DNA from 2 places in the Nonomuraea sp. NPDC049646 genome. Region 2 is predicted to be linked to the other one. Evidence: riboswitches for the same ligand, from Rfam matches in the RefSeq annotation. Region 2 holds a riboswitch; the other holds the start of a gene.
What was found. A riboswitch is a leader RNA that binds a small molecule or an ion and turns the genes downstream of it on or off. The one in region 2 is predicted to bind glycine.
Positions count from the first base shown of each region.

Region 1: another riboswitch for glycine. It lies ahead of gcvT (glycine cleavage system aminomethyltransferase GcvT); the one in region 2 lies ahead of gcvP (aminomethyl-transferring glycine dehydrogenase).

Region 1 is NZ_JBITLU010000010.1:231,607-247,056, reverse strand. It holds gene ACIBQ8_RS29675 (ABC transporter substrate-binding protein) at 1-945, opposite strand, end outside; gene ACIBQ8_RS29670 (substrate-binding domain-containing protein) at 1,053-2,090, opposite strand; gene ACIBQ8_RS29665 (DUF2264 domain-containing protein) at 2,215-3,954, shown strand; gene ACIBQ8_RS29660 (FadR/GntR family transcriptional regulator) at 3,998-4,702, opposite strand; gene ACIBQ8_RS29655 (glutamine synthetase family protein) at 4,827-6,197, shown strand; gene ACIBQ8_RS29650 (aldehyde dehydrogenase family protein) at 6,206-7,549, shown strand; gene ACIBQ8_RS29645 (3-oxoacyl-ACP reductase) at 7,552-8,316, shown strand; gene ACIBQ8_RS29640 (gamma-glutamyl-gamma-aminobutyrate hydrolase family protein) at 8,313-9,002, shown strand; gene ACIBQ8_RS29635 (M4 family metallopeptidase) at 9,225-11,519, shown strand; gene ACIBQ8_RS29630 (M28 family peptidase) at 11,591-12,964, shown strand; glycine riboswitch at 13,223-13,320, shown strand; glycine riboswitch at 13,341-13,440, shown strand; gene gcvT (glycine cleavage system aminomethyltransferase GcvT) at 13,475-14,560, shown strand; gene gcvH (glycine cleavage system protein GcvH) at 14,557-14,946, shown strand; gene ACIBQ8_RS29615 (L-serine ammonia-lyase) at 15,006-15,450, shown strand, end outside.
Region 2 is NZ_JBITLU010000002.1:523,354-538,803, forward strand. It holds gene ACIBQ8_RS07295 (o-succinylbenzoate synthase) at 1-301, opposite strand, end outside; gene ACIBQ8_RS07300 (AMP-binding protein) at 384-1,529, shown strand; gene ACIBQ8_RS07305 (hypothetical protein) at 1,574-1,924, shown strand; gene ACIBQ8_RS07310 (RNA polymerase sigma factor) at 2,096-3,433, shown strand; gene ACIBQ8_RS07315 (hypothetical protein) at 3,543-3,941, opposite strand; gene ACIBQ8_RS07320 (TetR/AcrR family transcriptional regulator C-terminal domain-containing protein) at 4,051-4,611, shown strand; gene ACIBQ8_RS07325 (DUF5999 family protein) at 4,810-5,007, shown strand; gene ACIBQ8_RS07330 (alpha/beta family hydrolase) at 4,964-5,599, opposite strand; gene ACIBQ8_RS07335 (hypothetical protein) at 5,682-6,038, shown strand; gene ACIBQ8_RS07340 (hypothetical protein) at 6,059-6,859, opposite strand; gene gcvP (aminomethyl-transferring glycine dehydrogenase) at 6,987-9,812, opposite strand; glycine riboswitch at 9,979-10,075, opposite strand; gene ACIBQ8_RS07350 (MerR family transcriptional regulator) at 10,124-10,744, opposite strand; gene ACIBQ8_RS07355 (bifunctional nuclease family protein) at 10,892-11,362, opposite strand; gene ACIBQ8_RS07360 (MerR family transcriptional regulator) at 11,495-12,121, opposite strand; gene ACIBQ8_RS07365 (FHA domain-containing protein) at 12,145-12,657, opposite strand; gene ACIBQ8_RS07370 (sugar phosphate nucleotidyltransferase) at 12,919-15,423, opposite strand; gene ACIBQ8_RS07375 (CDP-alcohol phosphatidyltransferase family protein) at 15,428-15,450, opposite strand, start outside.

The sequences.
Region 1 (15,450 bases), on a different contig from region 2:
GGCGTTCTTCGACCCCTTGCTCACGCCGAACGTGGTACCGCCGAGCATGCCGCTGGCCGGGGTGCCCCAGTTGGGGATCGGCGCGATGGCCCACTTGCCGGACTGTCCGGCGTGGTTGCCCTTCATGACGCCCGCGCCCCAGTTGGCGCCGACGTAGCCCCAGAGGGTGTCGTCCTCGAAGGCGGCGTTCCACTCCTGGCTGAAGGACGGCTGGACCTTCAGCAGGTCGTCCTTGACCAGGCCCTGCCAGTACTCGGCGACCTTCTTGCTGGGCTCGTCGTTGATCGTCACCTTCCAGGCGTCGCCCTCGGTGCCGAACCACTTGCCGCCCGCCTGCCACGACAGCGCGGCCAGCACGCTCGGGTCGTCGGGGAAGAAGGTCGCGATGCGGGACTTGCCGTCGGCCTTCTTGACCTTCTCGGCGGCGGCGCGGAAGTCGTCCCAGGTCTTGGGGACCTCGATCTTGTTCTTCTCGAACAGGTCCTTGCGGTAGAAGAACACCTGCGGCGCGGCGTCCATGGGCAGCGCCCACGCCTTGCCGCCCAGCTCGACCAGGCTGAAGACCTCGGCCGGGTACTTGGACTTGACGTCGGCCACGTCGGCCGAGATGTCCTGCAGGGCGCCCTGGTTCACGAAGTCGGGGAGCTGCGGGTACTCCACGGACATGACGTCGGGGGCGTTGCCGGCCTTGACGGCGTTGGAGAACTTGGCGTAGCCGCCCGCGTTGCCCGAGGGGATCTCCTCGTACTTGATCTGGACGTCCTTGTGTGACTTGTTGAAGGCGTCCACGACCTGCTGGGTGCCCTTGGCCCAGCCCCAGAAGGTGACCTCGGCGGGCTTGCCCGCCTCGCCCGCGGGCTGCGCCGGCTCCGTGCTGCCGCACGCGGCGGCGAGCAGGCTCATACCGGCCAGCAGTCCGGCAATGCCGGCGCTCTTGCGTCCCATCGATGGCTCCTCATCGCTTTCGATCGATAAGGCATCATTCGCTCATACTCGATCGGTTGTCTAGAGAGAGGCCACAAATCGATCAATAACGAAATGGATGCGTAACGTCACGGACGCGGCGCGACCGTGGATTCCCGGACCCTCAGCTCGGGCAGCAGCGCCACGTGCTGGGCAGGGCGCCGCGGGCCCTCCTGGATCCGGCTCACCAGCAGGTCGACGGCACAGCGGCCGACCGCGGCCTTGGGAGGCGCGACGGCCGTGAGCGGGGGGTCGCTGAGCGCCGCCACCTCGTCATCGTAGGCGACCAGCGACACCTCTTCGGGAATGCGGACCCCGGCCGTGCGCAGGTGCTGGACCAGCAGCAACGTGTCCTCGTCGTTGTGCACGAGCATGGCCGTGACCCCGCCCCTGATCGCCGCGACCACGTCGGCCACCTGCTCGCGCGATGGCCCCTCCTGCGCGACGTCGAGGTGGACGGGCTCGGCCAGCCCCAGGTCGCGGACGGCGGCCAGGAACCCGTGCCGCACCCGGGGGGCCGTCGGGCTGTCCCGCGAGACCATGGCCAGCCGCCGGTGCCCGAGCTCTGCCAGGTGCCGCGTGCCGAGGAAGGCCCCGTGAGCGTGGTGGGAGGCCGCCGCGTCCAGCAGCGAGGCGGGCCCGCCCAGCTCGGCCCGCCGTTCGACGAGCACCGCCGGCACGCCCAGCTCGGCCAGCCAGTCCTCGTGCGAGGCGTCCGGCTGCCTGCTCGGGGTGAGCAGCAGGCCCTCGATGCCGCCGTCCACGAGCTGCCTGACCTGGGTGCGGTCCTCCTCGTCGTCGTAGCGCGAGACGCCGAGGACGAGCCGCGCGCCCAGCCGTTCGGCCCGCTCGCGGGCGCCCCTGATGACCGCCGGGTAGTAGTAGGTGGCCGAGGGCACCAGCATGCCGAGGGTCAGCGAGCGCTCCCTGGCCGGGGCGGGCGCGGACTCGGGCCGGGTGATGCCGCCGTGCACGCGGTTGACCAGGCCCTGTCCGGCCAGGTGCTCGACGTCCCTGCGCAGGGTGACCATCGAGACGTTGAGCCGGTCGACCAGCTCGGCCAGGCGTACGGAACCGCGCTCGCGCACCTCGCGCAGGATCAGTTCATGACGTTGTTCGGCGAACACCGCGACTCCTTCTGACTCGACCCTGCGATCCTAGCGGGAAGTGCTTTCGTTTTTGAACGGATGCTTTCGTTCGATCAGGATGCTAAGGTCCCGCCGGAGACCGGACGTCCCTTTGGAGTGCCGCATGTTCCCGCTTCCGCCGGAGGATCGAACGCTCAGCCCGTACACCGGCTGGACCCGCGCCCATTGGGAGGCGGTGGCCGACGGGCTGCTGGCCGCGGTGGAACCGTACCGCTCCGCGGACGGCGCCGTGATCACGTTGCCGGGACGCGAGAGCTGGTCGCGCTGCGACGGTCTGGAGGGGTACGCGCGCACCTTCCTGCTGGCCGCCTTCCGCGTGGCCGGCGGCGGCCCCGAGGAACTGCTGGCCCCGTACGCGCGCGGCCTGGAGTCCGGCCCCGGCGTCTGGCAGCCGATCGAGGACCGCACCCAGCCCATGGTCGAGGCGGCCTCGATCGCCCTGTCGCTCTGGCTGACCCGCGAGCGCCTGTGGGACCGCCTGCCCGCCGCCACCCGCGAACGCGTCGCCGCCTACCTGGCCGGGGCCCTGCGCCACGAGCCGGTGGACAACAACTGGTGGCTGTTCCCCGCCATGGTGGGCGGCTTCCTGTCGGCCGCCGGCCTGCACGCCGAGGAGGCCGGCGCGGCGGTGGAACGCGGCCTGGCCCGCATCGAGCCCTGGTACGCCGGCGACGGCTGGTACACCGACGGCGACAACCGCTCCTTCGACCACTACAACGGCTGGGCCATGCACCTCTACCCGGCCCTGCTGGCCCACCTGTCGGGCCACGGCTCCCCCGGGCCCCGCCTGCGCCGCTTCCTGGAGAGCTACGCCCTCACCTTCGACCAGGACGGCCGCATGCTCTACCAGGGCCGCTCCCTCACCTACCGCTTCGCCTCGGCGACCTCGCTCTTCGCCGGAGCCCTGCTGGAGGCCACCCCGCTGTCCCCCGGCCAGACCCGCCGCATCGCCTCCGGCGTCCTGCGCCGCTTCCTCGACGAGGGCGCGCTCTCCCCCGAAGGGCTGCTCACGCTGGGCTGGCACGGCCCCCACGAGCCCTCGCTGCAGTCCTACTCCGGCTCGGCGTCGCCGTACTGGGCCTCGAAGGCGTTCCTCGGGCTGCTGCTGCCGGCCGGCCACCCGGTGTGGACGGCGCCCGAGGAGCCGGGCCCCACCGGGCTCGCCGCGCTGCCCGGCCCCGGGCTGGTCGTCCAGCACACCGGCGACGTCGCCCGGCTGCTCAACCACGGCAGCCAGCACCACCCCGGCGACCCCCTGTACGACCGCTACGCCTACTCCACCCGCACCGCGCCGACCACGGGCGTCCCCGACAACCACTTCGGCGTCGTCGGCCCGGACGGCACGGTCGCCGGGCGCGGCACGATCATCCCTCGGGGGGCGGGCTCGGCGGGCGACCTGGCGTGGGCCGCGTCGGCGGGCGCGGGCGTGGAGAGCCTGAGCTTGGTCAGGGGGGCCGTCGAGGTGCGCGTCCACCGGGTCGCGCCCGGCTCGGCGGTCCGGCAGAGCGGGTGGGCGCTCGTCGCGCCCGCCGACCCGGCCGGCGGGCCCGGCGCGCGGGTGCGGGACGGCGACGGGCTGGTCTCCGAGCTGGTCGCGATGCGCGGCTACAGCCGGGCCCACGTCGCCGCCGACCCCGAGGGCAGCGCCTTCGGGGCTCCGGCGGCCGTGCCCGTGCTGGAGGGGGTGGCGGCCGACGGCTGGGCGGTCGGCGCGGCCGTCCTGGGCGGCGACCCCTTCGAGGTGCCGACGGCGGCGGTGACGGCCGACGACATCACGCTGACCTGGCCCGACGGCGCCCGCCACACCTTCCGGGTGCGGCCCCCGGACGCCCGCACCGCCTGACGGCCCCGGCCCCCGCTGAAGAGCCTCAGGCCGGGAAGGGCGCTCAGGCCAGGAAGGCTCGGAGGAGGGCGGCCGTGCCCTCCAGGTGCTCGGCCATCGCCCGGCGCGCCGCGTCCGGGTCGCCGGCCAGGATGGCGTCCACGATGGCCCGGTGCTGGGCGGCGGCGTGCTCGATGTTCACCTGGAGCATCGGGATCGCGTTCAGCAGGTCGCTCACCCGGGAGCGGGCGTCGGCGCACGTCGCCGCGAGCAGCGTCGAGCCGGTCAGCTCGGCGATCGACAGGTGGAAGGCCGTGTCCAGGCGCCGGTAGTCCTCCAGGGGCGCCTCGTCCAGCTCGGCCAGGCGGCGCGGCAGCACCTCCCGCTGAGCCGGGGTCAGCTCGGCCGCGGCCAGCACCTGCGCCGCCCCGCACTCGACCGCCAGCCGGAACGTCAGCGCGTCCGACAGCTCGGCCATGCCCATGGCGGCCACCGCCTGCCGCAGGTCACCCGCGTCGGGCCGCGGCGGGACATAGGTGACGAACGCGCCGCCGTACCGGCCGCGCCGCACGTCGAGGTAGCCCGCGTCCTGAAGGGCGCGGATGGCCTCGCGCAGGGTGACCCTGCTGATGCCCAGCCGCACGGCGAGCTCGCGCTCGGGCGGCAGCTTGTCGCCGTACGGCACCACGCCCAGTTTGATCGCCTGGAGCAGCCGTTCCACGGTCTCCTCGAAGGCGTTTCCCGCCCTCACCGGGCGGAGCACTGTCATCAAACGCGCCGAATCGTCCAAGGTGTCCTCAGGTCTTGACAAGCGATCCCGGCATGCACATCAATGGTCTGAGACTAGCCCAATCAACGGGAAAGCGCTTCAGAGCAGATCGGAGCGACCTAGGGTGAGCGAAGCAGCGGGCAACGGATTCCTGTCCGTCGAGGAACTGCGGGGCGAGGTCGCCTCCGGCCGGATCGACACGGTGCTGCTCGCCGTCGCCGACATGCAGGGCAGGTTGCAGGGCAAACGGCTCTCCGCCCGCTACTTCCTGGACGAGGTGCTCCACCACGGCTCCGAGGGATGCAACTACCTGCTCGCGGTCGACGTGGACATGAACACCGTCGCCGGCTACGACATGTCCTCCTGGGACCGGGGCTACGGCGACTTCGCGATGAAGCCCGACCTGTCCACCCTGCGCCGGGTCCCCTGGCAGGACGGCACCGCCCTGGTCATGGCCGACCTGGCCTGGGAGGAGGGCGGCGAGGTCACCGCCTCCCCCCGGCAGATCCTGCGCCGCCAGCTCGCCCGCCTGGCCGAGCGGGGCCTGGCCGCGTACGTGGGCACCGAGCTGGAGTTCGTCGTCTACGACGACAGCTACGAGGACGCCTGGCGGCGCGCCTACCGCGACCTGACCCCCGCCAACCTCTACAACGTCGACTACTCCCTCCTCGGCACCGCCCGCGTCGAGCCGCTGCTCCGGCGCATCAGGCGCGACATGGAGGGCGCCGGCATGTACGTCGAGTCGGCCAAGGGCGAGTGCAACCTCGGCCAGCACGAGATCGCCTTCCGCTACGACGAGGCCCTGCGCACCTGCGACAACCACTCGATCTACAAGAACGGCGCCAAGGAGATCGCCGCCCAGGAGGGCCGCTCGATCACCTTCATGGCCAAGCCGAACCAGCGCGAGGGCAACTCCTGCCACATCCACATCTCGCTGCGCGGCCTCGACGGCGGCCTGGCGATGGCGGGCGAGGGGCCGTACGGGCTCTCGCCGCTCGGCGCGCGGTTCATCGCCGGGCAGCTCGCCCGCATGCGCGAGCTCACGCTGCTGTACGCGCCCAACGTCAACTCCTACAAGCGTTACGTGCCCGGCAGCTTCGCGCCCACCGCCGTCAAGTGGGGCGTCGACAACCGCACCTGCTCCCTGCGGCTGGTGGGCCACGGGCCGTCGCTGCGGGTGGAGAACCGGGTGCCGGGCGGGGACGTCAACCCCTACCTGGCGGTGTCGGCGCTGATCGCGGCCGGGCTGGACGGCATCGACCGGGAGCTGCCGCTGGAGGACGCCTTCACCGGCAACGCCTACGACTCCGGCGCCGAGACCGTGCCGCACACGCTGCGGGACGCGCTCGCCCTGTTCGAGGGGTCGAAGCTGGCCAGGGAGGCGTTCGGCGACGACGTGGTCGAGCACTACGCGAACAACGCGCGCGTGGAGCTGGCCGCCTTCGACGCGGCGGTGACGGACTGGGAGCTGTTCCGTGGTTTCGAGCGAATGTGACGGTAGGCATGAGGATCGTTAATCCGGCGACGGAAGAGGTCGTCGCCGAGGTCGAGCTGGCCGACGCGGCCGAGGTCGACCGGGCGGTGGAGCGGGCCGCGAAGGCGTACCGGAGCTGGCGGGAGGTGGCGCCGGGCGACCGGGCGCGGCTGCTGCGCCGCTTCGCCGACCTGGTGGACGCCCACGGCGAGGAGCTGGCCCGGCTGGAGCTGGACAACGCCGGGCACCCGATCGGCAACGCGCGCTGGGCGGCCGGGGCCGTCCGCGACGTGCTGCACTTCTACGCCGCCGCCCCCGAGCGCAACCACGGCAAGCAGATCCCGGTGCCCGGCGGCGTGGACGTCACGTTCCAGGAGCCGCTGGGCGTGGTGGGCGTCATCGTGCCGTGGAACTTCCCGATGCTGATCATGTCGTGGGGCGTGGCCCCGGCGCTGGCGGCGGGGAACACGGTGATCGTCAAGCCGGCGGAATGGACTCCGCTCACGGCGCTGCGGCTGGCCGAGCTGGCCCTGGCGGCGGGCCTGCCCGAGGGGGTGCTCCAGGTGCTGCCCGGGGCAGGGGAGGTCGCGGGCGCCCGGCTGGTCGAGCATCCCGGCGTGGCCAAGATCGTGTTCACCGGCTCGACCGAGGTGGGCAAGGAGATCGCCGCGAAGGCGGCGGCGCAGGTCAAGCGGGTGACGCTGGAGCTGGGCGGCAAGTCGGCGAACATCGTCTTCGCCGACTCCGATCTCGGCAAGGCGGCCAGCACCGCTCCCTACGCGGTCTTCGACAACTCCGGCCAGGACTGCTGCGCCCGCTCGCGCATCCTCGTCCAGGCCGAGGTGTACGACGAGTTCCTGGAACGCCTGTCGGCGGCGGTGCGCGGCGTCAAGGTCGGCGACCCGCTCGACGAGTCCACCGAGATGGGCCCGCTGATCAGCGCCGAGCACCTGGAACGCGTCCGCGGCTTCGTCGAGGGCACGCCCTACCTCCAGGGCGACTGCCCCCAGGGCAAGGGCTTCTGGTTCCCGCCGACCGTGCTCACCTCCGAGGTCACCGACCGCGCCTTCACCGAGGAGATCTTCGGCCCGGTCGTGTCGGTGGTGCCGTTCAGCGACGAGGCCGAGGCCGTGCGCATCGCCAACGACACGCCGTACGGGCTGAGCGGGTCCATCTGGACGCGCGACGTCGGGCGGGCGCTGCGGGTGGCCCGCGCGGTGGAGTCGGGCGCCCTGTCGGTGAACTCGCACTCCTCGGTGCGCTACTGGACGCCGTTCGGCGGCTTCAAGCAGTCCGGCCTCGGCCGCGAGCTCGGCCCGGACGCCCTGACGGCCTTCACCGAGACCAAGAACGTCTTCATCTCATGGGAGTGACAGTGCAGCGATTGCAGGACCGGGTGGCCGTCGTCACCGGGGCGGGCAGCGGCATCGGGCTGGCCACGGCGCGCAGGTTCGCGCAGGAGGGCGCGAAGGTCGTCTGCGTCGACATCGACGAGGAGGCCGGGGCCAAGGCCGCGGGCGAGGTCGGCGGCCTCTTCGTCAAGGCCGACGTGACCAGCGAGGACGACGTCGTCCGGATGTTCGCCACGGCCCACGAGACCTACGGCAGCGTGGACGTCGCCTTCAACAACGCCGGCATCTCGCCGCCCGACGACGACTCGATCCTGGAGACCGGCCTCGACGCCTGGCGCCGCGTCCAGGAGGTGAACCTGACCAGCGTGTACCTGTGCTGCAAGCACGCCATCCCGTACATGCGGCGGCAGGGCAAGGGGTCGATCATCAACACCGCGTCGTTCGTGGCGGTGATGGGGTCGGCCACGTCGCAGATCTCGTACACGGCCTCCAAGGGCGGCGTGCTGGCGATGTCGCGCGAGCTGGGCGTGCAGTTCGCCCGCGAGGGCATCCGGGTCAACGCGCTGTGCCCGGGGCCGGTGAACACGCCGCTGCTGCAGGAGCTGTTCGCCAAGGACCCCGAGCGGGCCCAGCGGCGCCTGGTGCACATTCCGGTGGGCCGCTTCGCCGAGGCGTCGGAGATCGCCGCCGCCGTGGCGTTCCTGGCCAGCGACGACGCCTCCTTCATCACGGGGGCCGAGTTCCTGGTGGACGGCGGCATCTCCGGCGCGTACGTGACGCCGCTGTGACCCGTCCGGTCATCGGCGTCACGACGTACGTCGAGCCCGCCCGCTTCACCGTGTGGGACCTGCCCGTCGCGCTGCTGCCGTACATGTACGTCGAGAAGATCGTCCAGGCCGGCGGGCAGCCCGTGCTGCTGCCGCCGGCCGGCGATCCCGCCCAGGTCGTGGGGCGGCTCGACGGTCTCGTCCTGGCCGGCGGCGGCGACGTCGACCCGGCCAGGTACGGCCGCGCGGCGCACGAGCGCACCGGCTACGTCCGGCGGTTCCGGGACGAGGCCGAGTTCGCCCTCCTGGCGGCGGCCCTGGAGGCCGGGCTGCCGTTCCTGGGCATCTGCCGCGGCCTCCAGGTGCTCAACGTGCTGCTCGGCGGCACCCTGCACCAGCACCTGCCCGACGTGACCGGGCACACCGGCCACTCCCCCGCGCCCGGCGAGTTCGGCCACCTGCCGGTCACGCCCGTGCCCGGCAGCCGCCTGGCCAAGGCGCTCGGCACGGACCCGGTGGCGGTCCCGCACTACCACCACCAGGCGATCGACGGGCTCGCCCCCGGACTCACGGTCACCGCCACGGCCGCCGACGGGACGATCGAGGCGGTGGAGCTCGACTCCGGCGGTTTCGCGGCGGCGGTCCAGTGGCACCCGGAGGCGGGCGACGGGGCGGCGCTCTTCGAGGCGTTCACGGCGGCCTGCTGAGACCGTTACTGGAAAGCTTCTTTACCTTTTCTGCGCCCTAAAATCCCGCGAAATCCCAGCTCAGGGGGCCATACCACCGCGTTATAGGAAACTTGTTGGGTACCGGGTCGCGCCATCCCGGTGTCACCCTGTGTTCATCCCCAGCCGGCCGGGGCTCTTCCACTCCACACCCCCCTGAGGAGCCAGAGAGTGAACCCCAAACTCAGGTTGGGGGCTGCCGCAATGCTCGCGCTAGCCCTGACCACCAGCTCGCTGGTGGGCGCCACGAGCGCCACAGCCCAAGCGTCGCAGGTGGCCGATCCTCCCAGCCCCGACGAGCGCAGGAACGCGATCGCCACCGCACACAACGCGATCCTGGCCGACTCGGCGGCATTGCTGGCATCCGAGCAGGACACGTTCACGCTGACGTCGACCGTCGAAGGCGTCCGCGGCCTGCAGTACCTGACCTACGCCCGCAAGCACGCGGGCCTGCCCGTCTACGGCGGCGACGTGGTCGTCGCCACGGACGCCTCCGGCGCGGTGGTCGACACGGTCGCCACCGGGCAGCGCACGAAGATCGGGATCGGCACGAAGGCGAAGGTCACCGCGGCCCAGGCCGCCGTGACGGCCAGGGCCAAGGTGGCCAGGGTCGAGACCGTCGCCACGCCGGTGCTGTCCGTGCACGCCACCACGACGACCCCGCGGCTGGCCTGGGAGGTGCTCGTCACCGGCGCCACCGCCGCCGGTCACGAGACCAAGCTCCACGTCTACGTGGACGCCCTCACCGGCAGGGTCATCGACGACTGGGACGAGGTGCGCGACGGCACCGGCAACAGCTACTACGTCGGCACCGTCACCATCGACACCAGCCCCTCGTACACGATGCGCGACCCCCGCAGGAGCGGCGTGGCGTGCGGCGGCCAGAACGGCTCGCCGTACACCAAGACCACCGACACCTGGGGCAACGGCTCGGGCACGAACCTGGAGACCGCCTGCGTCGACGCGCTCTACGCCGCGCAGCGGGAATGGGACATGCTGAGCGCCTGGCTCGGCCGCAACGGCATCAACGGCCAGGGCGGCGGCTACCCGGCCCGCGTCGGCCTGGCCGACGTCAACGCCTACTGGAACGGCCAGTACGGCTCCTTCGGCCACAACTCCGCCAACTCCCAGCAGCTCACGTCGATGGACGTGGTCGGCCACGAGTTCGGCCACGGCATCTTCCAGTTCACCAGCGGCGGCTCGGGCAGCGGCAACGAGACCGGCGGCATGAACGAGTCCACCGGCGACATCTTCGGCGCGCTCACCGAGGCGTACGCCAACAACCCGAACGACCCGCCGGACTACCTGGTCGGCGAGGAGGTCAACCTCTCCGGGTCCGGGCCGATCCGCAACATGTACAACCCGTCGGCCCTCAGCCACCCGAACTGCTACAGCGCCTCCATCCCGAACACCGAGGTGCACGCGGCGGCCGGCCCGCAGAACCACTGGTTCTACCTCGTGGCCGAGGGCACCAACCCCTCGGGCAAGCCCGCCAGCACCCGCTGCGACAACGGCGCCGCGATCACCGGCATCGGCATCCGCAAGGCCGGTGAGGTGTTCATGTCCGCGCTGAACATGAAGACCCAGCCGTGGACGCACGCCAAGGCCAGGGTCGCCACCCTCCAGGCCGCCAAGACCCTGTACCCGGGCAGCTGCACCGAGTTCAACGTGGTCAAGAACGCCTGGGACGGCGTCAGCGTACGGGCCCAGTCCGGCGAGCCGACCTGCACCCAGGGCAGCAACGACTTCTCGGTCAACCTGAACCCCGCCTCCGGCAGCGTCACCCCGGGCCAGAGCACCACGACCACGGTGAGCACCACCGTGACCGGCGGCTCGGCGCAGTCGATCACCCTGCGGACCGGCACCCTGCCGGCCGGCGTGACCGCCTCGTTCAGCCCGGCCACCATCACCGCGGGGCAGAGCTCGACGCTGACGATCAGCACCTCGGCGAGCAGCCCGCAGGGCAGCCACTCGATCGCGATCACGGCCGACGGCGCCGACGTGGACCGCCAGGCCACCTACAACCTGCAGATCGGGCAGAGCTCGCCGAACGACTACTCCTTCGGCGTGACCCCGTCGTCGGCCTCGGTGCAGGCCGGGCAGTCGGCCACGGCCACGGTCAGCACGCAGGTCACCGCCGGTCAGGCGCAGAGCGTCGCCCTGTCGGCGAGCAACGTGCCCGCGGGCGTGACGGTCAGCTTCAGCCCGTCCACGATCACCGCCGGGCAGTCGTCCACGGTGACGTTCGCGACCACGAGCGGCGTGACGCCGAGCACGTACACGATCAGCCTGAACGCCGACGGCGCGAGCGCCGACCACTCGGCCTCCTTCAGCCTGACGGTGGGCGGCGGCCAGGGCACCACGTGGCAGACGTACACGGCCTACACGGCCGGACAGACCGTCACCTACCAGGGCGTCAGCTACCGCTGCCTCCAGGCGCACACCAGCCTGCCGGGCTGGGAGCCGCCCAACACCCCTGCCCTCTGGCAGCCGGTCTAAGTCGCTCGACCTGGGCGGCCACGCCGGGGTGGCCGCCCAACCCCCTTGAGGAGCCACAGAACGTGAACGCCATGCTCAGGCTGGGCGCCGCGGCCACCGCCGCGCTGGCCCTGACCCTCACCACGCCGGCCGGACCGGCCGGCGCCGCCGCCGACCCCGCGCCCGACATCCCCGTCGCGAACGTGACGGCGCATCTGAGCCAGTTGCAGTCCATCGCCACGAGCAACGGCGGCAACCGCGCCTCGGGCAGGCCGGGCTTCACCGCCTCGATGAACTACATCAAGGGCAAGCTGGACGCGGCCGGCTTCACCACCCGCGTGCAGAACTTCAGCGGCGGCAGCAACCTGATCGCCGACTGGCCGGGCGGCCCTGCCAACCAGACCGTGATGCTCGGCGCCCACCTCGACAGCGTCGCGGCCGGCCCCGGGATCAACGACAACGGTTCCGGCTCGGCCGCCCTCCTGGAGAACGCCCTCACCCTCGCCGCCCGCAGGCCCACGCTCACCAAGCACGTGCGCTTCGGCTGGTGGGGCGCCGAAGAGGCGGGCATGGTCGGGTCCAGGTACTACGTGCAGAACGGCGGCGCGAGCGGCGTCGAGGTGTACCTGAACTTCGACATGATCGCCTCGACCAACGCCGGCTACTTCGTCTACGACGACGACGCGGCGATCCAGCGGACCTTCAACGACTACTTCGCCACCATCGGCCTGCAGACCGAGGGTGACAGGGAGGGCGACGGCCGCAGCGACCACGCCTCCTTCAAGAGCGCGGGCGTCCGGGTCGGCGGCCTGGCCACCGGGGCCGGGGCGGTCAAGAGCTCGGCCCAGGCCGCCAAGTGGGGCGGCTCGGCCGGGCAGGCGTTCGACCGCTGCTACCACAGCGCCTGCGACAGCTACCCGAGCGCCATCAACACCACGGCGCTCGACCGCAACTCCGACGCCATCGCGTACGCCATATGGAAGCTCGCCGTGGGCACCAGCACGCCCACGGAGAACGACTACTCGATCTCGGTGACCCCGTCGTCGGCGTCGGTCCAGGCCGGTCAGTCGGCTACCGCGGCGGTCAGTACCCAGGTCACGTCCGGCCAGGCGCAGAGCGTCGCGCTCTCCGCCGGGAACGTGCCGAGCGGGGTCACCGTCTCCTTCAGCCCGTCCACGGTTCAGGCGGGCCAGTCGTCCACCGTCACGATCGCCACCACCGGCGGCGTCGCGGCGGGGACGTACACCATAGGGATCAACGGCGACGGGGCGACGGCGGACCACTCCGCGTCCTTCACCCTGACCGTCGGAGGGGACGGCCAGGGCACCACCTGGACGGCTTACAAGTCGTACACGGCCGGAGACGTCGTCACCTACCAGGGGGTCAGCTACCGCTGCCTCCAGGCGCACACCAGCCTGCCGGGCTGGGAGCCGCCGAACGTGCCCGCCCTCTGGGCACGGGCCTGACCCTCGGGCCTGATCCTCGGGCCTGATCCCGGGTTCGATCCCCCGCGGGCCGGTCCAGGCCGGCCCGCCCCGAGCTGCCGCGTGCGAGCTGACCTGCCATGACCGGCTCGCGCGCGGCCACCAACGCGGCCGCGACCCCGCCTCTCCGGGGCCGCGGCCGCTTTTCGCTGCGTGCGGGATGCCGCGGATGCCGCGGATGGCGGGGGGCGAAGCGCGACAACACCCCCATGACGGCACTAGGCTGACGGACATCACCGGCGAAACCGTGCGGGAGAGCACCCTGACAGCCGGTCAGGGTCCCTGAAGGAGCAAGCCCTCCCCGCGAACCTCTCAAGGCAAAGGACCGCGCGGCAGCCCTGTAAGGCGTTCTTACGGGGAGGTGACCTCTGGAAAGCAGGCCCCCGGGGCCTCGCCGAAGGTGAAAGTCCGGTAAAACTCGGGCGAAGCTCTCAGGCATCCATGACAGAGGGGGAGGATGCTGGCATCCAATCCTGTCCTGAGGTGCGACAAATGTCCCGACCTACGCCGCTACGAGACGTCCACGAGGCCCTAGGCGCCACGCTGACCGACTTCGCCGGCTGGCTCATGCCGCTCCGGTACGGCAGCGAGTCCGCGGAGCACAAAGCCGTCCGCGAGGCGGCCGGGCTGTTCGACCTCTCGCACATGGGCGAGATCTTCCTGACCGGTCCGCAGGCCGGAGAGGCCCTCGACTACGCGCTGGTCGGCCACCTGTCGGCGCTCGCGCCCGGCCGGGCCAGGTACACGATGATCGTGGACGAGCGCGGCGGGGTGCTCGACGACCTGATCGTCTACCGGCTGGCGGACGAGGAGTTCATGGTGGTGGCCAACGCCTCGAACTCCGACAAAGTCGCGGATGAGCTGAAAAATCGTACTAAGTCGTATGACGCGGTGGTCGATGACCGCTCCCAGCAGTACGCCCTCATCGCGATCCAGGGCCCGAAGGCCCAGGAGATCCTGGCCACGCTCACCGACGCCGACCTCGACGGTCTCAAGTACTACGCGGGCCTGCCCGGCGTGGTCGACGGCCGCCAGGCGCTCATCGCCCGCACCGGCTACACCGGCGAGGACGGCTTCGAGCTCTTCGTCGCCAACCAGGACGCCGTGCCGCTCTGGCGCGCCCTGGAGGCGGCGGGCGAGCCGCACGGCCTGCGCGCCGCCGGTCTGTCCAGCCGCGACACCCTCAGGCTGGAGGCCGGCATGCCGCTCTACGGCAACGAGCTGAGCTCCGACCTGACCCCGTTCGACGCGGGGCTGGGCAGAGTGGTGAAATTCGACAAGCCCGGTGACTTCGTCGGCAGGGCGGCGCTGGAGGCGGTCAAGGACGACCAGCCCCGCCGCCGCCTCGTCGGCCTGGTCGCCCAGGGCCGCCGGGTGCCGCGTCACGGCTACCCGGTCACCCGCGACGGCGCCGTCGTCGGCGAGGTCACCAGCGGTGCGCCCTCCCAGACCCTGGGCAAGCCCATCGCGATGGCCTACGTGGACGCCGGGGCCGACACAGGTCTGGCCGTGGACATCCGGGGCAGCCATGAACCTATGGACCTGGTCGAGCTGCCCTTCTACAGGAGGAACAAGTGAGCAACATCCCTGACGACCTGAACTACACCAAGGAGCACGAGTGGGTGTCGGGCGTGGACGACGGCATCACCGTGACCGTCGGCATCACGGCCTTCGCCGCCGAGGCTCTTGGTGACGTCGTCTTCGTGCAGCTCCCCGAGGTCGGTTCGACCGTCGAGGCGGGTGACTCGGTCGGCGAGGTGGAGTCCACCAAGTCGGTGAGCGAGATCTACGCCCCCGTCGGCGGCGAGATCGTCGAGGTGAACTCGGCCGTGGCCGATGACCCGTCGCTGGCCAACAGCGACCCGTACGGCGACGGCTGGATGTTCCGCGTCCGCATGGAGGGCGACGCGGAGGACCTGCTGTCCGCCGAGGAGTACACGGCGCTCACCTCAGGCGAGTCCTGACACCACCGCCGGGGCCCGCGGCGGGCCCCGGCACTTCCTGAACTGAAGGGCGCCCATCAATGGCGATCAGCGTCTTCGACCTCTTCAAGATCGGCATCGGACCGTCCAGCTCCCACACGGGCGGCCCGATGGCCGCCGCGCACAAGTTCGCCCGCAGGCTGCACGACGACGGCCTGCTCCCCCGCGTGGCCCGCGTCGAGGTCATCCTGTACGGCTCGCTCGGCCTGACCGGCAAGGGCCACGGCAGCGACAAGGCGGTGCTGCTCGGCCTGTCCGGTGAGAAGCCGGAGCTGGTCGACGTCGACTCCGTCGACGCCCGCCTGGCCGAGATGCGCGCCTCGGGCACGGTCAACCTCTACGGCGAGCGCGAGATCCCCTTCGTCGTGGGCCAGGACCTCGTCTTCGAGCGCAAGATCTCCCTGCCCGAGCACCCCAACGGCATGCGCTTCACCGCCCGCGACGAGCAGGGCGAGACCGTGCGCGAGAAGGTCTACTTCTCCGTCG
Region 2 (15,450 bases):
CCAGGTCGTCGGCGAACGTCTGGCCGCGCTCGGCCACCTTGACCTTCGCCGTGCCGCAGCCGGCCCCCCGCACCAGCTCGTGGGCCTGCTCGGCGTCGACCGCGGGGACGGTGGCGTTGACCGGGACGCGGTCGCGCACCGGCTCGGGCCAGCCGTCGAAGGCGGCCTCACGGGCGCACGCCAGCCAGCGGGCGCACTCGCGCGGACCGTACTCGGGGAACGGGGAGAACTCGCCCCAGCCCGCCGGGCCGTGCAGCAGCACGCCCTCCCTGACGGTCTGCCCGCGAAACCGCGTCCGCATCGGAATCCGGAAGACCACGGGAGAACGCGTCACGACCCTACCCTGCACCTGTGTCCGACCTGTCGCCATTAACCTTACGAGCATGTGGAGGAACCCGTCGCATCCGGACCGTCCGCTGCATGCCATTGTGCAGCCTCCCGGCCCCGGCCTTTTCACCGCGATCCGCGACGCGCTCTCCGGCGACGGCCCGGCCGTCCTGCCGCTCCAGCCGGGCCACGAGCACCAGGCCCTCCAGGCGCTGCGGCCCACGCACGCCGGCGGTGAGCCGCGGCCCGGCGGCGAGGGCGTCCCCGCCGACGTGGCGGTCGTCATCGCCACCAGCGGCAGCACCGGCGTGCCCAAGGGCGTGCAGCTGTCGGCCACAGCCCTGCGCGCCTCGGCGTCGGCCTCGCTGAACAGGATCGGGGCCGCCGAGGGCGACCGGTGGCTGTGCTGCCTGCCCGTCTCCCACGTCTCCGGCCTGCAGGTGCTGGTCCGCGCCCTGCTGTCGGGCAGCGAGCCGATCATCCACCCCTCCTTCGACGTGCGGGCCGTGCTGACCTCCGGCGCCCACCACGTCTCCTTGGTGCCGACGCAGCTCCACCGGCTGGTCGAGACGGGCGCCGACCTGTCGGTGTTCCGCACGATCCTGCTCGGCGGCGCGGCGCCCAGGGCGGGGCTGGTCGAGCGGGCCGTGGAGCTCGGCGCCCGGGTGTTCACCACGTACGGGATGAGCGAGACGTGCGGCGGCTGCGTCTACGACGGCCGCCCCCTTTACGATGTAGATCTCAAAATCGGCGAGGACGGCCTGATCAGGATCGCCGGGCCCGTCCTCTTCTCCGGCTACCGCTTCGCCGGTCGTAGCGCCTTCGACGGCGACTGGTTCGTCACCTCCGACCTCGGCGAGCTGCACGAGGGCCGGCTGCGCGTGCTCGGCCGGGCCGACGACGTCGTCAACACCGGCGGCGAGAAGGTCGTGGCCGCCGTGGTCAGCGCGGTGCTCGGCACCCACCCCGAGGTCGCCGACGTGGCCGTGGCCGGCCTGCCCGACCCGGAGTGGGGCGAGGCGGTCACGGCGTTCGTGGTGCCGGCCGACCCGGCCGCGCCGCCCACGCTGGCCGAGCTGCGCGCCTACTGCCGCGACCGGCTGCCCGCCCACGCCGCGCCGCGCGACCTGCGGCTCCTCCCCCGCCTGCCGCTGCTGCCCAACGGCAAGACCGATCTCGTACGGCTGCGCACAGGAACCTGACGCGGTGCGGCTGCGTCATAACGGGGAGAAGGAAGGGAGCCTTCATGAACCAGACCCGCAAGATGTGGGCGTCCGCGGCGGTCGTCGGCGCGATCGTCGTCGGCGGCGCGTCGGTCGCGGCGGCCGCCTCGGCGGGCAAGCTCGACGCGGTCGCCAGGGAGACCCGGGCCGTGGTCGACCAGACAGCCGAGCAGGCGGCCGACCAGGCAGCCGAGCAGGCGTCGCCGACCGGCCGTCCGGTGCCCTCGCCCGGCGACACCGACGGCGTCGTGGTGTCCACGGAGGTCAATCCCGACCCGCGCGAGGTCATCGACTACTGGACCGACAAGCGCATGGAAGAGGCCGAGCCGATGCCCATGCCCGAGGGGACCGGAAGCTTCGAGGTGGCGGAGTAGTTCCCGCCTTCCAGGGGGTGGCACGCCCTCTGGGCATTCCGCCCCTTTTTCATCCCTCCGGGAACAAATAGCGGTGGATGGCGTTATTGATACTGGTGCGCCGTGCGGAGTGACCACCGCCCCACCACAACCTGCCTGATCGCTTCGACTCCGTACGGAGGAGGTGTCCTCATGCCCAGAACCGCCGTGGCGACCCCACCCGCGACTCTCGACCAGCTCATTGAACGAGGGCGAGCCCAGGGTCACCTTTCTCTGGCGGAGCTGCGCGACGCGTTCGCCGAGGCCGGCATCAGCCCCTCGGAAGGCCGCACGATCCTGCGCGAGCTCTCGGAGGCCGGTGTGAGCCTGGCTGCCGAGAACGAGCCGTCGCTGACCAAGACCGCCGCCAGGAAGACCACCCAGAAGACCGCGACCAAGAGCGCCCCCAAGCCGAGGAAGGCTTCCGGGGCAAAGGCTACCGGCCGCACGGCCGCCGAGGCAAAAAACCCGGTGGACGGCAAGCCGGAGCACGAGGAGGACGTGGCCCCCGACGACCTCGAACTGACGGCCGAGGACGCCGAGATCGAGACCGAGGCCATGGACCTCGACGACAACCAGTCCGTCATGGGCGACTCGGTGCACACGTACCTGAAGTCGATCGGCCGCCGGACCCTGCTCACCGCCGCCCAGGAGGTCGAGCTGGCCCGCCGGATCGAGGCCGGCCTGTACGCCGAGTACAAGCTGGAGACCGACCCGGACGTGCCGCCGTCCGCGCGCGACGACCTGCACCTGGTCATCGAGGACGGCCGGCAGGCCAAGGACCACATGCTGGAGGCCAACCTGCGCCTGGTGGTCTCGGTGGCCAAGAAGTACACCGACCGCGGCATGTCCCTGCTGGACGTCGTCCAGGAGGGCAACCTGGGGCTGATCAGGGCCGTGGAGAAGTTCGACTACACCAAGGGCTTCAAGTTCTCCACCTACGCCATGTGGTGGATCCGGCAGGCCATCCAGCGCGGCTTCGCCGACTCCGCCCGGACGATCCGGCTGCCCGTGCACGTGCTGGAGATGCTCTCCAAGCTGTCGCGGGTCGAGCGGGACATGCACCAGAGGCTGGGCCGCGAGCCCACGCCCGAGGAGCTGGCCGTCGAGCTCGACAAGACGCCGGACCAGATCGAGGAGCTGCTGCGCACCAGCCGCCAGCCGATCTCGCTCAACGCGACCATCGGCGAGGACGGCGAGACCACGATCGGCGACCTCATCGAGGACGTCGACTCGCCGGAGGCGTCGGAGATCGTCGACCGCCAGCTGCTGGGCGACCAGCTGCGCGGCGTGCTCGACAACCTCTCGCCCCGCGAGTCGAAGATCATGGCCCTGCGCTTCGGCCTGGTGGACGGCAAGCCGCACACGCTGGACGAGATCGGCAAGCGCCTCGGCCTGACCCGCGAGCGCATCCGCCAGCTGGAGAAGGAGTCGCTGTCGAAGCTGCGCCACCCGAGCAACACCCGCCCGCTGCTCGACTGGGCCAGCTGATCCGTACCACCCGGGCCGTCAGCCCTTGGCGGTGACGGCCCGGAACGCACGAAGAGCCCCGGCGCGCACGGCGCCGGGGCTTTCGTGTGCCTTCGGTCGGACCCTCCGGTCAGACGGTGGCGGGCACCGGCCGGGGCACGCGCGGGATGCCCCACATGCGGTTCTCCTCGCGCAGCGTGCGCAGCCGGTCGACCTCGGCCGTCCACATGGCCCCGCGGGGGGTGGCCCTGGCCTTGCGGCGCGCGATGCGGTCGTCGTAGGAGCGCACGCCGAACGTGGCCCGCTGCCCCGCCTCGGCGGCCCGCAGCGCCTCGGTCAGCGCGACGTCGAACGCCCGGCCCGCCGCCAGCAGCTCGATCTCGTCGGCCGCGGCCGCACGCAGGTCGCGCACGATCTGCTCGGCCTGCCTGGCCTTGTCAAGCAGCTGCGGGAAGCCCTTGGAGATCTCCTGGTCCGCGTGGTAGCGAACCTCGGCCTCCCGGCTCACCCGCGGACGGAAAAACGCCATCGACCCTGCCCTTCACGCAGTCTTTGCTGTTCAACCCACAAGGGTACGCCGTCCGACACCGCCCCCGAACACCGGGCGACGGACGGGGCCGCCCAGTAAGATGATCACCATGCCCGCAAAGAGACCTCCCGTCCCACTCTCCCGCGAGCGCATCATCGAGGCCGCACTCCACATCGCCGACAGCCAGGGGCTGCGCCGGCTCACCATGCGCCGGCTGGGCGACGCCCTGGAGGTGGAGGCCATGGCCATCTACCACCACCTGCCCCGCGGCAAGGAGGCGCTGATGGACGCGCTGGCCGAGCACGTCACGTCCGTGCACGTGGAGCAGGCGGCCACCTGGCAGGAGACGGCCAGGGCGTGGTGCCGGGCGGGCCGGGAGCTGCTGCGCGAGCATCCGGGCGTGCTGGCGCTGGCCCTGACCAAGCCGCCCAAGGGCGCCACCGCCGTCGCCATCAGGGAGCAGACCGAGCAGCTCGCCGACGGCGGCCTGAGCGACGCCCCCGAGGCCGTGCGCGCGCTGCGGGCGTTCGTGTTCGGCAGCGTGGCGGTCGAAGTCCAGCAATCCGGATGGGCTGACCCGGAAGTCGATGAATGGGTCAGGCGGGACGAAAGGGCGGATGTGGACTTCGAAAGAGGGCTCGACGCTTTGCTCAAGGGGTTGCAAACGTAGTGCGCGTGTCGCGCTTGGCCCGTTATCCTGCATAAGGCACGCTGTGTCGAAGGTCACACGACCGGGGGATCCTCCTGTAACAGTCCGAACGGGCTATGTCGGACCGTGTGACCCACGTCGCACACTTGCCAGAACAACAAACCCGAGCCGCTCCCGTCCCTCTCCCGGGAGCACCCACGAGATATCGGAGGCACGCCGATGTGCCCGCACGACCCGGCCTGTCCGTCTGCCGAGGCGCCGGACCGCGAGGCAGCACGCACCCTCGCATGCCACCCCGAGCAGGGGTGGAGCCTTCTCTGCAACGGCGTCGTCCTGTTCGAGGACACCGGGGAGCTGCTGCCCAGCGGCACCGTCATCGCGCCGCACCGGCCCGACCCCCTGGTGGGCGCCGCCTGACGGCGGCGTAATCACCGATCCACCGGGCCACGACCTCGCCCACCCGGGCGGGGTCCCGCTTCAGGTCGTGGCCCTCGCCCGGCAGCACCACCAACCGGGCGCAGTCCGCGGGATCCGGCACTCCGAACGGATCCCGGTCCCCGTTGACCACCAGCACGTCGACCCCGGCCCCGCGCAGCTCCTCGGCCCTGGAACGCTCCGGCCTGCCGGGCGGGTGCAGCGGGAAGGCCAGCGCCACCACCGCCGCCGCGCCCACCGCCGAGGCCGTACGGCAGGCCACCCGGGCGCCGTTGCTCCGGCCGCCCTGCACCAGCGGCAGCCCCGGCCACCCGGCGCGCAGCTCGCCCAGCACCACTTCCCAGGCCTCGTCCTGCCGGGCGGCCGAGCCCGGCGCCCGCGCCCCCGCGACCCGGAACGCCTGTGACACCCTGGCCACGGTCGCCCCCGCCCCCAGCGCGGCGTCACGGACGGCCAGCAGGTCGGGCGCGTCCACTCCCCCGGCCGAGCCGTGGGTCAGCACCAGCAGCAGCCGGGGCTCGGCCGCCTCGTCGACCTGCACCAGCGCCGGCCCCCGCGGAGTCATGATCTCCATGGCAGCACCGTACCTGGGGAGGATCCGCCGTTGGCTCCCAGGTCTGATGACGGCGCGCCGGACAACCGGGATGATGGCTTGCATGCCAGAGATGCGCCCCATCCGGGATGACCTGCAGGCCACCCTCGACGCCCGCCGCGACCTCGGCCCCGACTACGAGGCCGCGCTCGTCGAGTCCTTCGTCGAACGGCTCGACGCCACCATCGCCGCCCGCGTCCAGGCCGAGCTGAGCGGCCACGACCTCACCCCGGCCAAGCCCAAGCAGCGGCAGAACAACGGCGCGGCCATGATCCCCGTCGCGCTGGGCTCGATGGGCCTCGGCATCCCGCTGACCGCCATCGCGTCCGGCAACTCGGGGCTGGTCGGCCTGACGATCACGTGGCTGGCGATCGTCGCCATCAACGTGGCCGCCGCCGTGGCCATCATGCGCCGCGGCTGAGCCTTCCCCTCAGGCGGCGCTCAGGCGTCGCGGTGGAAACGCAGCCGGACCTCGGCGGCCATGGTCTGGTCCTCGTGCTCCAGGCCGTAGGTCCACACCTGGCCGGCGTCCTCGGTGCGCCCGCGCAGCGGCAGCGTGCGCGCCAGCAGCTCGATGGCCAGCGCGCCCGTCTGGGGGTCGGCCCCGCTCTCGACGGCCTCGGCGAACTCGGCGCAGGCCAGTTCCAGGTGCGCGATGCCGAGCAGCACCCGCAGGCCCGGCAGCTCCCGCGCCGGGGCGAACTCCAGCGCGTCCAGCAGCAGCCCGGCGGCCTCCCCCGGGTCGCCGTACTCCAGCAGCGTCTCGGCGAGCTGGCGGGCCGCGTGCGCGGCGGCCTCGGCGTCGCCTGAGTCAAGGCTCGCGTCGAGGGCCGAGCGCAGCTCCTTGCCGGCCTCCTGCGGGCTGCCGGCCAGCCGGGCCAGCGCGAGGTGCGCCAGCGGGACGTAGGCCGGGGTGCCGACGCCGAGCACGGCCTGCCAGGCGGCCCTGGCCTGGTCGTCGCGGCCCTCGCGCTCGAAGCCCTGGGCCAGGTGGCAGGCGGCCTGGGCGGCGTACTCGGGATGGCCGGTGGCCAGCGCGGTGCGGGCCGCGGCGCGGGCGGCCTCGGTGTCGCCGCGCTCGTCGAGCACCACGGCCAGCCCCACGGCGGCCTGGGCCCGGTCGGGGCTGTCGGGGTCGGCGACCAGCTCGGTCAGGATCGCCGCCGCACCCTCCAGGTCGCCGCCCTCGGCCAGCCGGCGGGCGGTGTCGAGCGGCGGGGTCTGCAGCTCTGAGAACGTCAAGAGAGCTCCTTCCGGCGACGGATCGCACCGAGCCTAACGGCTCGTCGCGATCATGTCTGCTCACTTGACGGTGCAGGACTGGGCCGGGTCCGGCGCGGGCCCCCGGGCGGGGACCCGCGCGGGCGGATCAGTCCTCGTACGCCTCCAGCGGCGGGCAGGAGCACACCAGGTTGCGGTCGCCGTACGCCTGGTCGATGCGGCGCACCGGCACCCAGTACTTGCCCTCGCGCAGCGAGGCCACCGGGTAGGCCGCCTCGGTCCGCGAGTACGGGTGGGCCCACTCGTCGGCGGTGACCGACTCGGCCGTGTGCGGCGCGTTGCGCAGCGGGTTGTCGGTCTTGTCGTAGTCGCCGGAGGCCACCTTGGCGATCTCGCCGCGGATGGCGATCATGGCGTCCACGAACCGGTCGAGCTCGCCCAGGTCCTCGCTCTCGGTCGGCTCGATCATCAGCGTGCCGGCCACCGGGAACGACATGGTCGGCGCGTGGAAGCCGTAGTCGATCAGGCGCTTGGCCACGTCGTCGACGGTGACGCCGGTCTCCTTGGTGATCTGGCGCAGGTCCACGATGCACTCGTGGGCCACCAGGCCGCCGCGGCCGGTGTAGAGCACCGGGTAGTGCGGGGCCAGCCGCCTGGCCAGGTAGTTGGCCGACAGGATGGCCTGCTCGGTGGCCGCGGTGAGGCCCTCGGAGCCCATCATCCGCACGTACGCCCACGAGATCGGCAGGATGCCCGCCGAGCCGTACGGGGCGGCCGAGACCGGGCCGACCGGGCTGCCGTCGCGCAGCGGGTGGCCGGGCAGGTAGGCGGCCAGGTGGCCGCGGACCGCGACCGGGCCGACGCCGGGGCCGCCGCCGCCGTGCGGGATGCAGAACGTCTTGTGCAGGTTCAGGTGGGACACGTCGGCGCCGAACTCGCCCGGCTTGGCCAGGCCCACCAGGGCGTTGAGGTTGGCGCCGTCGACGTAGACCTGGCCGCCGGCCTCGTGCACCTTGGCGCAGACCTCGGTGATCGACTCCTCGTACACGCCGTGCGTGGACGGGTACGTCACCATGATCGCGGCGAGCTTGTCGCGGTGCTTGGCGATCTTGGCGTCGAGGTCGGCCAGGTCGATGTTCCCGTCGCTGTCGCAGGCCACGACCACGACCCGCATGCCCGCCATGACGGCGCTGGCCGCGTTCGTGCCGTGGGCCGAGGACGGGATCAGGCACACGTCCCGCTCGGTGTCGCCGTTGGCCTGGTGGTAGGCGCGGATGGCCAGCAGGCCGGCGAACTCGCCCTGGGAGCCGGCGTTCGGCTGGATGGAGACCGCGTCGTAGCCGGTCACCTCGGCCAGCCAGCCCTCCAGGGTGCCGACGAGCTCCCGGTAGCCCTCGGTCTGGGCCTCCGGCGCGTACGGGTGCACGCCGGCGAACTCCGGCCAGGTGATCGGCTCCATCTCGGTGGTCGCGTTCAGCTTCATCGTGCACGAGCCGAGCGGGATCATCGAACGGTCGAGCGCGATGTCCTTGTCCTGCAGCCTGCGCAGGTAGCGCAGCATCGCGGTCTCGGAGCGGTGACTGTGGAAGACCGGGTGGGTCAGGTAGTCCGACTCGCGCAGCAGTTCGGCCGGCAGCGCGTCGGCCTCCAGCGCCACGTCCTCGCGCTCGACGCCGAAGGCGGCCCACACCTTGACCAGTTCGGCCGCGCCGGTCTTCTCGTCGCAGGCGATCGAGACGTGGTCGTCGCCGGCCTGCCACAGGTTGACGCCCCGCTCGGCGGCGGCGGCCACCACCTCGGCGGCCCTGCCGGGCACACGGACGAGCACGGTGTCGAAGAACTCGCCGTGCACGACCTCCAGGCCGGCCTCGCGCAGCCCGCCGGCCAGCGCGACGGCGTGCCGGTGCACGCGGTGCGCGATCCGGCGCAGGCCCTCGGGGCCGTGGTAGACGGCGTACATGCCGGCGATCACGGCCAGCAGGACCTGGGCGGTGCAGATGTTGCTGGTGGCCTTCTCGCGGCGGATGTGCTGCTCGCGGGTCTGCAGGGCCAGCCGGTAGGCGGGGTCGCCGTCGACGTCGACCGACACGCCGACCAGGCGGCCGGGCATCTGCCGCTGCAGGCCCTCGCGTACGGACATGTAGGCCGCGTGCGGCCCGCCGAACCCGAAGGAGACGCCGAAGCGCTGGGAGGAGCCGACGGCGATGTCGGCGCCCAGCTCGCCGGGGGCGGCCACCAGCGTGAGGGCCAGCAGGTCGGCGGCGGCCACGACGAGCGCGCCCGCCTCGTGCGCCCTGGCGGCCACGTCGCGGAAGTCGCGCAGGCGGCCCGAGGCGCCCGGGTACTGGACGAGCACGCCGAAGCACTCCGGCAGCTCGCCGTCGAGGTCGTGCTCGACCAGCGTGATGCCGAGCGGCTCGGCGCGGGTGGCCAGCACGGCCTTGGTCTGGGGCAGCGTGTCGGCGTCGACCACGAACACGTCGCTCTTGGACCTGCCGGCCCGGCGGGCCAGCGTCATGGCCTCGGCCGCGGCGGTGGCCTCGTCCAGCAGGGAGGCGCCCGCGACGTCGAGGCCGGTCAGGTCGGAGACGACCGTCTGGAAGTTCAGCAGCGCCTCCAGGCGGCCCTGCGAGATCTCCGGCTGGTACGGCGTGTAGGCGGTGTACCAGCCCGGGTTCTCCAGCAGGTTGCGCCGGATGACGGCGGGCGTGACGGTGTCGTAGTAGCCCAGGCCGATCATGGAGGTCAGCACCCGGTTGCGGGAGGCCAGCTCGCGCAGCTCGGCGATGGCCTCGGTCTCGCTCGCGGCGGCCGGCAGCTTGAGCCGGTCCTTGACCCTGATGGCCTCGGGCACGGCCACGGCCACCAGATCGCCGACGGACTCGAAGCCCACGGCCTCGAGCATGCGCTGCTGCTCGGACTCGGATGGGCCGATGTGCCTGGACGAGAACGGCGGAGCGGACAGGTCGGTCATGGAGGTTGCCTCCCGAGGCTTGGAGACCGGCGCCAGGGCGCGGGCGAGTGCCGGATCTCCCCCTCTGTCATCGCGACGTCATCGCGACCTGAGAGCTTCACCCCACCATGGGGCTTGCACCGTCGGTGAGGTGCGCCTGGCGGGCGCACCTGCTTTCCAGAGTTGCCTCACCCGAGCGGTACGGGATGCCTGAGAGATTCCGGGGAGGGTTGCTCCTTCGGCGCCCCAGGACCGAAGCCCAGGGACTCTCCCGCACGGGGTCATCAGCCTTACTCTGTCCTAGATTACTACGGTGTGTTCAGCGGTTCAGCTCACCCCGTGCGGCGTGCGCGACGCCGCTTGGCGAGCTCGTCAGCGGGATGGTCGGCCGGGACGGTGTCCTCGACCGCCGCCCGTTCCCCCGGCAGCTCCGCGAGGGAGCCCTCGACCTCTCGCCAGACCCGGCCGAGCGCGATGCCGAACACGCCCTGGCCGCCCTGGAGGAGATCGATCACCTCGTCGGCCGAGGTGCACTCGTAGACGCTGACACCGTCGCTCATGAGCGTGATCTGCGCGAGGTCGGCGACCCCGCGGTCACGCAGATGCTGCACCGCGGTGCGGATCTGCTGCAACGACACCCCGGTGTCGAGCAGCCGTTTGACGACCTTGAGCACCAGGATGTCGCGGAAGCTGTAGAGCCGCTGCGAGCCCGAGCCGTGCGCGGCTCTTATCGTGGGCTCGACCAGGCCCGTGCGCGCCCAGTAGTCGAGCTGCCTGTAGGTGATGCCGGCCGCCGAGCAGGCTGTGGGCCCGCGGTATCCGATGTCGTCGGGCACCGTCGCGGGCTGCTCGTCGAAGAGCAGTCCCTGCTCTCCGGCACGCTGCCGCGCGCTCTCGCGCCGCACCGGATCTTCCTGGCCGGCCGTCTTTCCCTCGCCGCTGCTGACCGCCACGCGGACCTCCGGCTTTCTCTCATCCCATGGCCTGATCTGGGGGTTCGTAAAGGGCGACCACGGGTTTCACTTGCACCGTAGGACCGTGACCATGCTCAGTCAACGATCCGGCTCGGCGCGTCGTGAAGCGTAAATGCACTGAAATACCTACCCCGCCCTGCCGAAGTCCTCGGGAGTGATCGTGTCAAGGAACTCCCTGAACTTCTCCACCTCGTCCTCCTGGTCGTCAGGGATGATCACACCGGCCTCCTGGACGACCTCTTCGCTGGCGAAGATGCGCGCGCCGGTGCGCAGCGCCAGGGCGATGGAGTCGGAGGGGCGGGCGCTGACCTCCACGCCGTTGGAGAACACCAGGTCGGCGAAGAAGATGCCGTCACGCAGGGCCACGATGTTGACCGCGCGCAGCCCGACGCCGAGCGCGCTCAGCACGTCCCTGAACAGGTCGTGGGTGAGCGGCCGGGGCGGCGGCTCCTCGGCCTGCGCCAGGGCGATCGCGGTCGCCTCGGTCATGCCGATCCAGATCGGAAGGAACCGTTCCCCGTGTGCCTCCTTGAGCAAGACGATCGGCTGATTTGTGGGCATCTCAACTCGAACGCCCACGACCTCCATCTGCAACACGGGCTGCTCCGTATTCGGCCGGCCGGTCACCCGGCACAGCTGTTGACTGGGTCGTTTCTGCTACACGCCTATGCATTTCAACGTAACACCCGGCAGGCCTGGAATGTGCCCCGGCCTTCCAGCTCTGTGCCCTCAGCGGCCCAGGACAGACCTGACGCCGAGACGGACCAGCGAGGCGTGCAGGTCGAGCAGGAGCGTGGACAGCTCCCTGGCGGCCTCGTCGGCCTCGCCGATGGCACCGGGCGCGCGCCGCTTGAGTATGGGCGCGACGGTCTGCTCGACCAGCCCGCACTCCCGCTCGGCGGCGGCCTTGACCGCGCGCAGATGGCGGGCGTGCAGGCCGAAGCGGGCCAGGGCGCCGACGCTGCGCGCGATCTTCAGCGCCTCCTCGTCGTAGCGCCTGGCCACGGGGGCGAGCAGGCCGTAGTCCTCCAGCTCGGCGAGGGTCTCCTCGTCGATGCCGGCCGCCTCCAGCAGCTGGGCCCGGTCGTACCGGATCTCCTGGGTCTGCTGCACCGCGCGCGGACGGCCGAAGCTCTCGGCCATCCTGTCCTTGATCACCCGCAGCGGCAGGTAGTGGTCGCGCTGCTCGGTCAGGATGAAACGCAACTGCTCGACGTGGAGATGGGTGAACTTGCGGTAGCCCGAGGGGCTGCGCTCGGGCTCGATCAGCCCCTCACCCTCCAAGAAGCGGATCTTGGACACGGTGACGTCGGGGAACTCGCCCTGCAGCAGGGCGAGCACCTCCCCGATGCTCATGTGCGAGCGTGCCGCCTGTGAGCTCATGCGCCGGCGTTGACCCTCATCAGGAAGACGAGGCGGAACTTGCCGATCTGCACCTCGTCTCCGGAGTGCAGGGGAACCTCCTCGATGCGCTCCCGGTTGACGTAGGTGCCGTTGAGGCTGCCCACGTCGCGTACGGAGAACTGGCCGCCGCGGTGGCGGTAGAACTCCACGTGGCGGCGGGAGACGGTGATGTCGTCGAGGAAGATGTCGCTCTCCGGGTGGCGCCCGGTCGTGGTGAGGTCTTTGTCCAGCCGGAACCGGCTGCCCTGGTTGGGCCCTCTGGTCACCGTGAGCAACGCCGTGCCGGGCGGGAGCTGTTCGACCAGCGCCCGTTCGGCCAGGAGCATGTCGCCTGTCTCAGCCTCGTACGCCTCGATTCCCGCGACCGAGATCGTCGACGTGGTGTCCCCGGAGACCTCGGGTCTGGTCAGCGGTGACCCACAGCGGGAACAGAAACGGGCATCCTCGGGGTTGGCGTGCCCGCACTGCGTGCAGTAGACGCTCGGCATCGATCGGCTCGGCCTCCTACCGCGAAGACGCGGCGACGGTGCTGGGGACGCGCCTGCCTTCGCTCTTCAAGTTTGCGAATGCCGCAACTTACGCTGATCAGCGGCAAAGGTCAAGGCGGGGCGCTGGACTGCGGTTCGGACGCTGACAAAGTTACCGCCGCCCCCACCCCGTGGTCCATGCCGCCGCGCGTTTCTACATTACGATCTTGCGGCACTCCGCGCGCACATCTCGGGCGAAGGCTTTTCCGCTACTCTACGTGATCAGACGGCCGCCTGCTCGACCACGCGGGCCCACCGTTCGAGCAATGCCTGCGCGCCGTCCATGTCGGGGGCCTCGGCCCACAGCTCGGTGACCGGCTCGGCGGCGGCGGGCAGGATCAGCACCCACGACCCGTCGTCGCGGGCGACCCGCACGCCGTCGGTGGTGTCCACGCGCCAGCCGTCGGGCTCGGCCTCGGCGGCCTCGATGACCGAGCGCATCACCGCGCCCTTGGCCGCCCACTGGGTCGGGACGCTCCGGCGCAGCAGCTTGACCTCGGGGATCCTGGCGTCGATCTGGCTGAGCGACAGCCGGGTGCGGGCCACCAGGCCCAGCAGGCGCATGAACGCGGCCAGGCCGTCGATGGCGGGGCTGAACTCCGGCACGACGAACCCGCCGCGCCCGTCGGCCGCGAAGATCATGTCGGGGCCCTGGGCGGCGGAGGTCAGGGCGTCGAGCGCGGTCGAGGTCCACTGCACCTGCACGCCGTGGAAGCGGCAGACCTGCTCGGCGACCCGCGTGGTGGTGACCGGCAGGGCCACCCGGCCGCCCCGGCGCTCGGCCGCCACCAGGTCCAGCACGACCAGCAGGGCGCGCTCCTCGCTGATGAGCTGGCCGGTCTCGTCCACCAGCGCGATGCGCTCCCCGACCGGGTCGAAGCGGACGCCGAAGGCCGCCCGCGAGGAGCTGACCAGCTCCGACAGGCGTTGCAGGTCGCGCCGGCGCTCGGCCAGCGTCTCGGTGGGCGAGACGTCGTCCAGCCGGGCGTTGACGGTGAGCACCTCGACGCCGGCGCGGCTGAGCAGCGTGGGCATCACCAGGGAGGAGGTGCCGCCGGCGCAGTCGACCACGACCTTCATGTCCCTGACGCCGGTGACGCCGATGGCCCGCATCAGCTCGTGCGTGTAGCCCTCGACGGCCCTGGCCGGGTAGTGCAGCTCGGCGATCTCGCCGGGGAAGGCCCGCCGGTACTCCTGGCGGGAGAAGACCCGCTCCAGCTTGCGCTGGGCGGCCGGGGGCAGGTCGGCGCCGCGGTCGTCCATGATGACGATGTCGACGCTCTGTGGGTCGCCGGGCGTGGTGCGCAGCGCGATGCCGCCGGCGGCCGACTCGCGGGCGGTGTGGAAGCGGGCCACGGGCAGCGGCGCGGCCTCCAGGTCCAGGACGTTGATCGCGGCGGCGGTCAGGGCGCCGATGACGGCCCGCTTGAGCGCCCTTGCGGCCAGGGAGCAGTCGCGGGAGGTGACGACGTAGGCGCCCTTGCGCAGGGTGGTGGCGTACGCGCCGGCCAGCCGGACGCACAGCTCGGCGGTGATCTCGACGTTGACCAGGCCGCTGACCCCGCGCGGGCCGAACAGGTTGCGCTGGCCGCGCGACTCCCAGATGACGCTGGTGTTGACGACCGCGCCGGCCTCGATGGTCTTGAACGGGTAGACCTTGACGCCGCTGGAGACGTACGCCTCGGCCTCGATGACGCACTCGTCGCCGATGACGGCGTTCTCCTCGACGCGGGCGCCGCCCATGACGTCGGTGCTCTTGCCGATGACGCAGCCGCGCAGGTGGGCGCCGGGGCCGAGGTAGACGTTGTCGTGGACGACCGCGCGGTGCAGGAAGGCGCCCTCGCGCACGACCGCGTTGTTGCCCAGCACGGTGTACTCGCGCAGTTCGGCGCCCGCCTCCACCTTGGCGTAGTCGCCGATCAGCAGCGGGCCCTTCAGGACGGCGTCGGGGTCGACCGTGGCCGAGTCGGCCACCCAGACGCCCGGGGAGAGCTCGAAGCCGCCGATGTCGAGGCGGACCCGGCCGGACAGCGCGTCGGCCTGGGCCTTGAGGTAGCTGGCGTGGGTGCCGACGTCCTCCCAGTAGCCGTCGGCGACGTAGCCGTAGATGGGGGCGCCGCGTTCCAGGAGGGCGGGGAAGACGTCCGAGGACCAGTCGACCGGTTCGCCGTCGGCCACGGCGTCGAGGATCTCGGGCTCCATGACGTAGATGCCGGTGTTGACGGTGTCGGAGAAGACCTGGCCCCAGGTGGGCTTCTCCAGGAAGCGCTGAACGCGTCCGTTCTCGTCGAGGATGATGATCCCGAATTCGAGCGGGTTGGGAACGCGCTTCAGACCGATGGTGACAAGAGCCGAATTTTCGCGATGAAAACGGATCATGTCGGATAAGTCGATATCTGTGAGGGCGTCGCCGGAGATGACCAGGAAGCGGTCGTCGCGCAGGCGGGCGGCGGCGTTCTTCACGCTGCCCGCGGTGCCGAGCGGCAGGTCCTCGGTGGCGTACTGGAGGTTCATGCCCAGCTCGTCGCCGTCGCCGAAGTAGTTGCGCACGAGGGCGGCCAGGAACTGCAGGGTGACGACCGTCTCGGTGATGCCGTGCCGTTTGAGCAGGCGCAGGACGTGTTCCATGATCGGGCGGTTGGCCACCGGGAGCAGAGGTTTGGGCTGGTTGGCGGTCATCGGACGCAGCCGAGTCCCCTCCCCGCCCGCCATGACGACCGCCTTCACCCGATCACTCCTTCGTGGTCGCGGTTA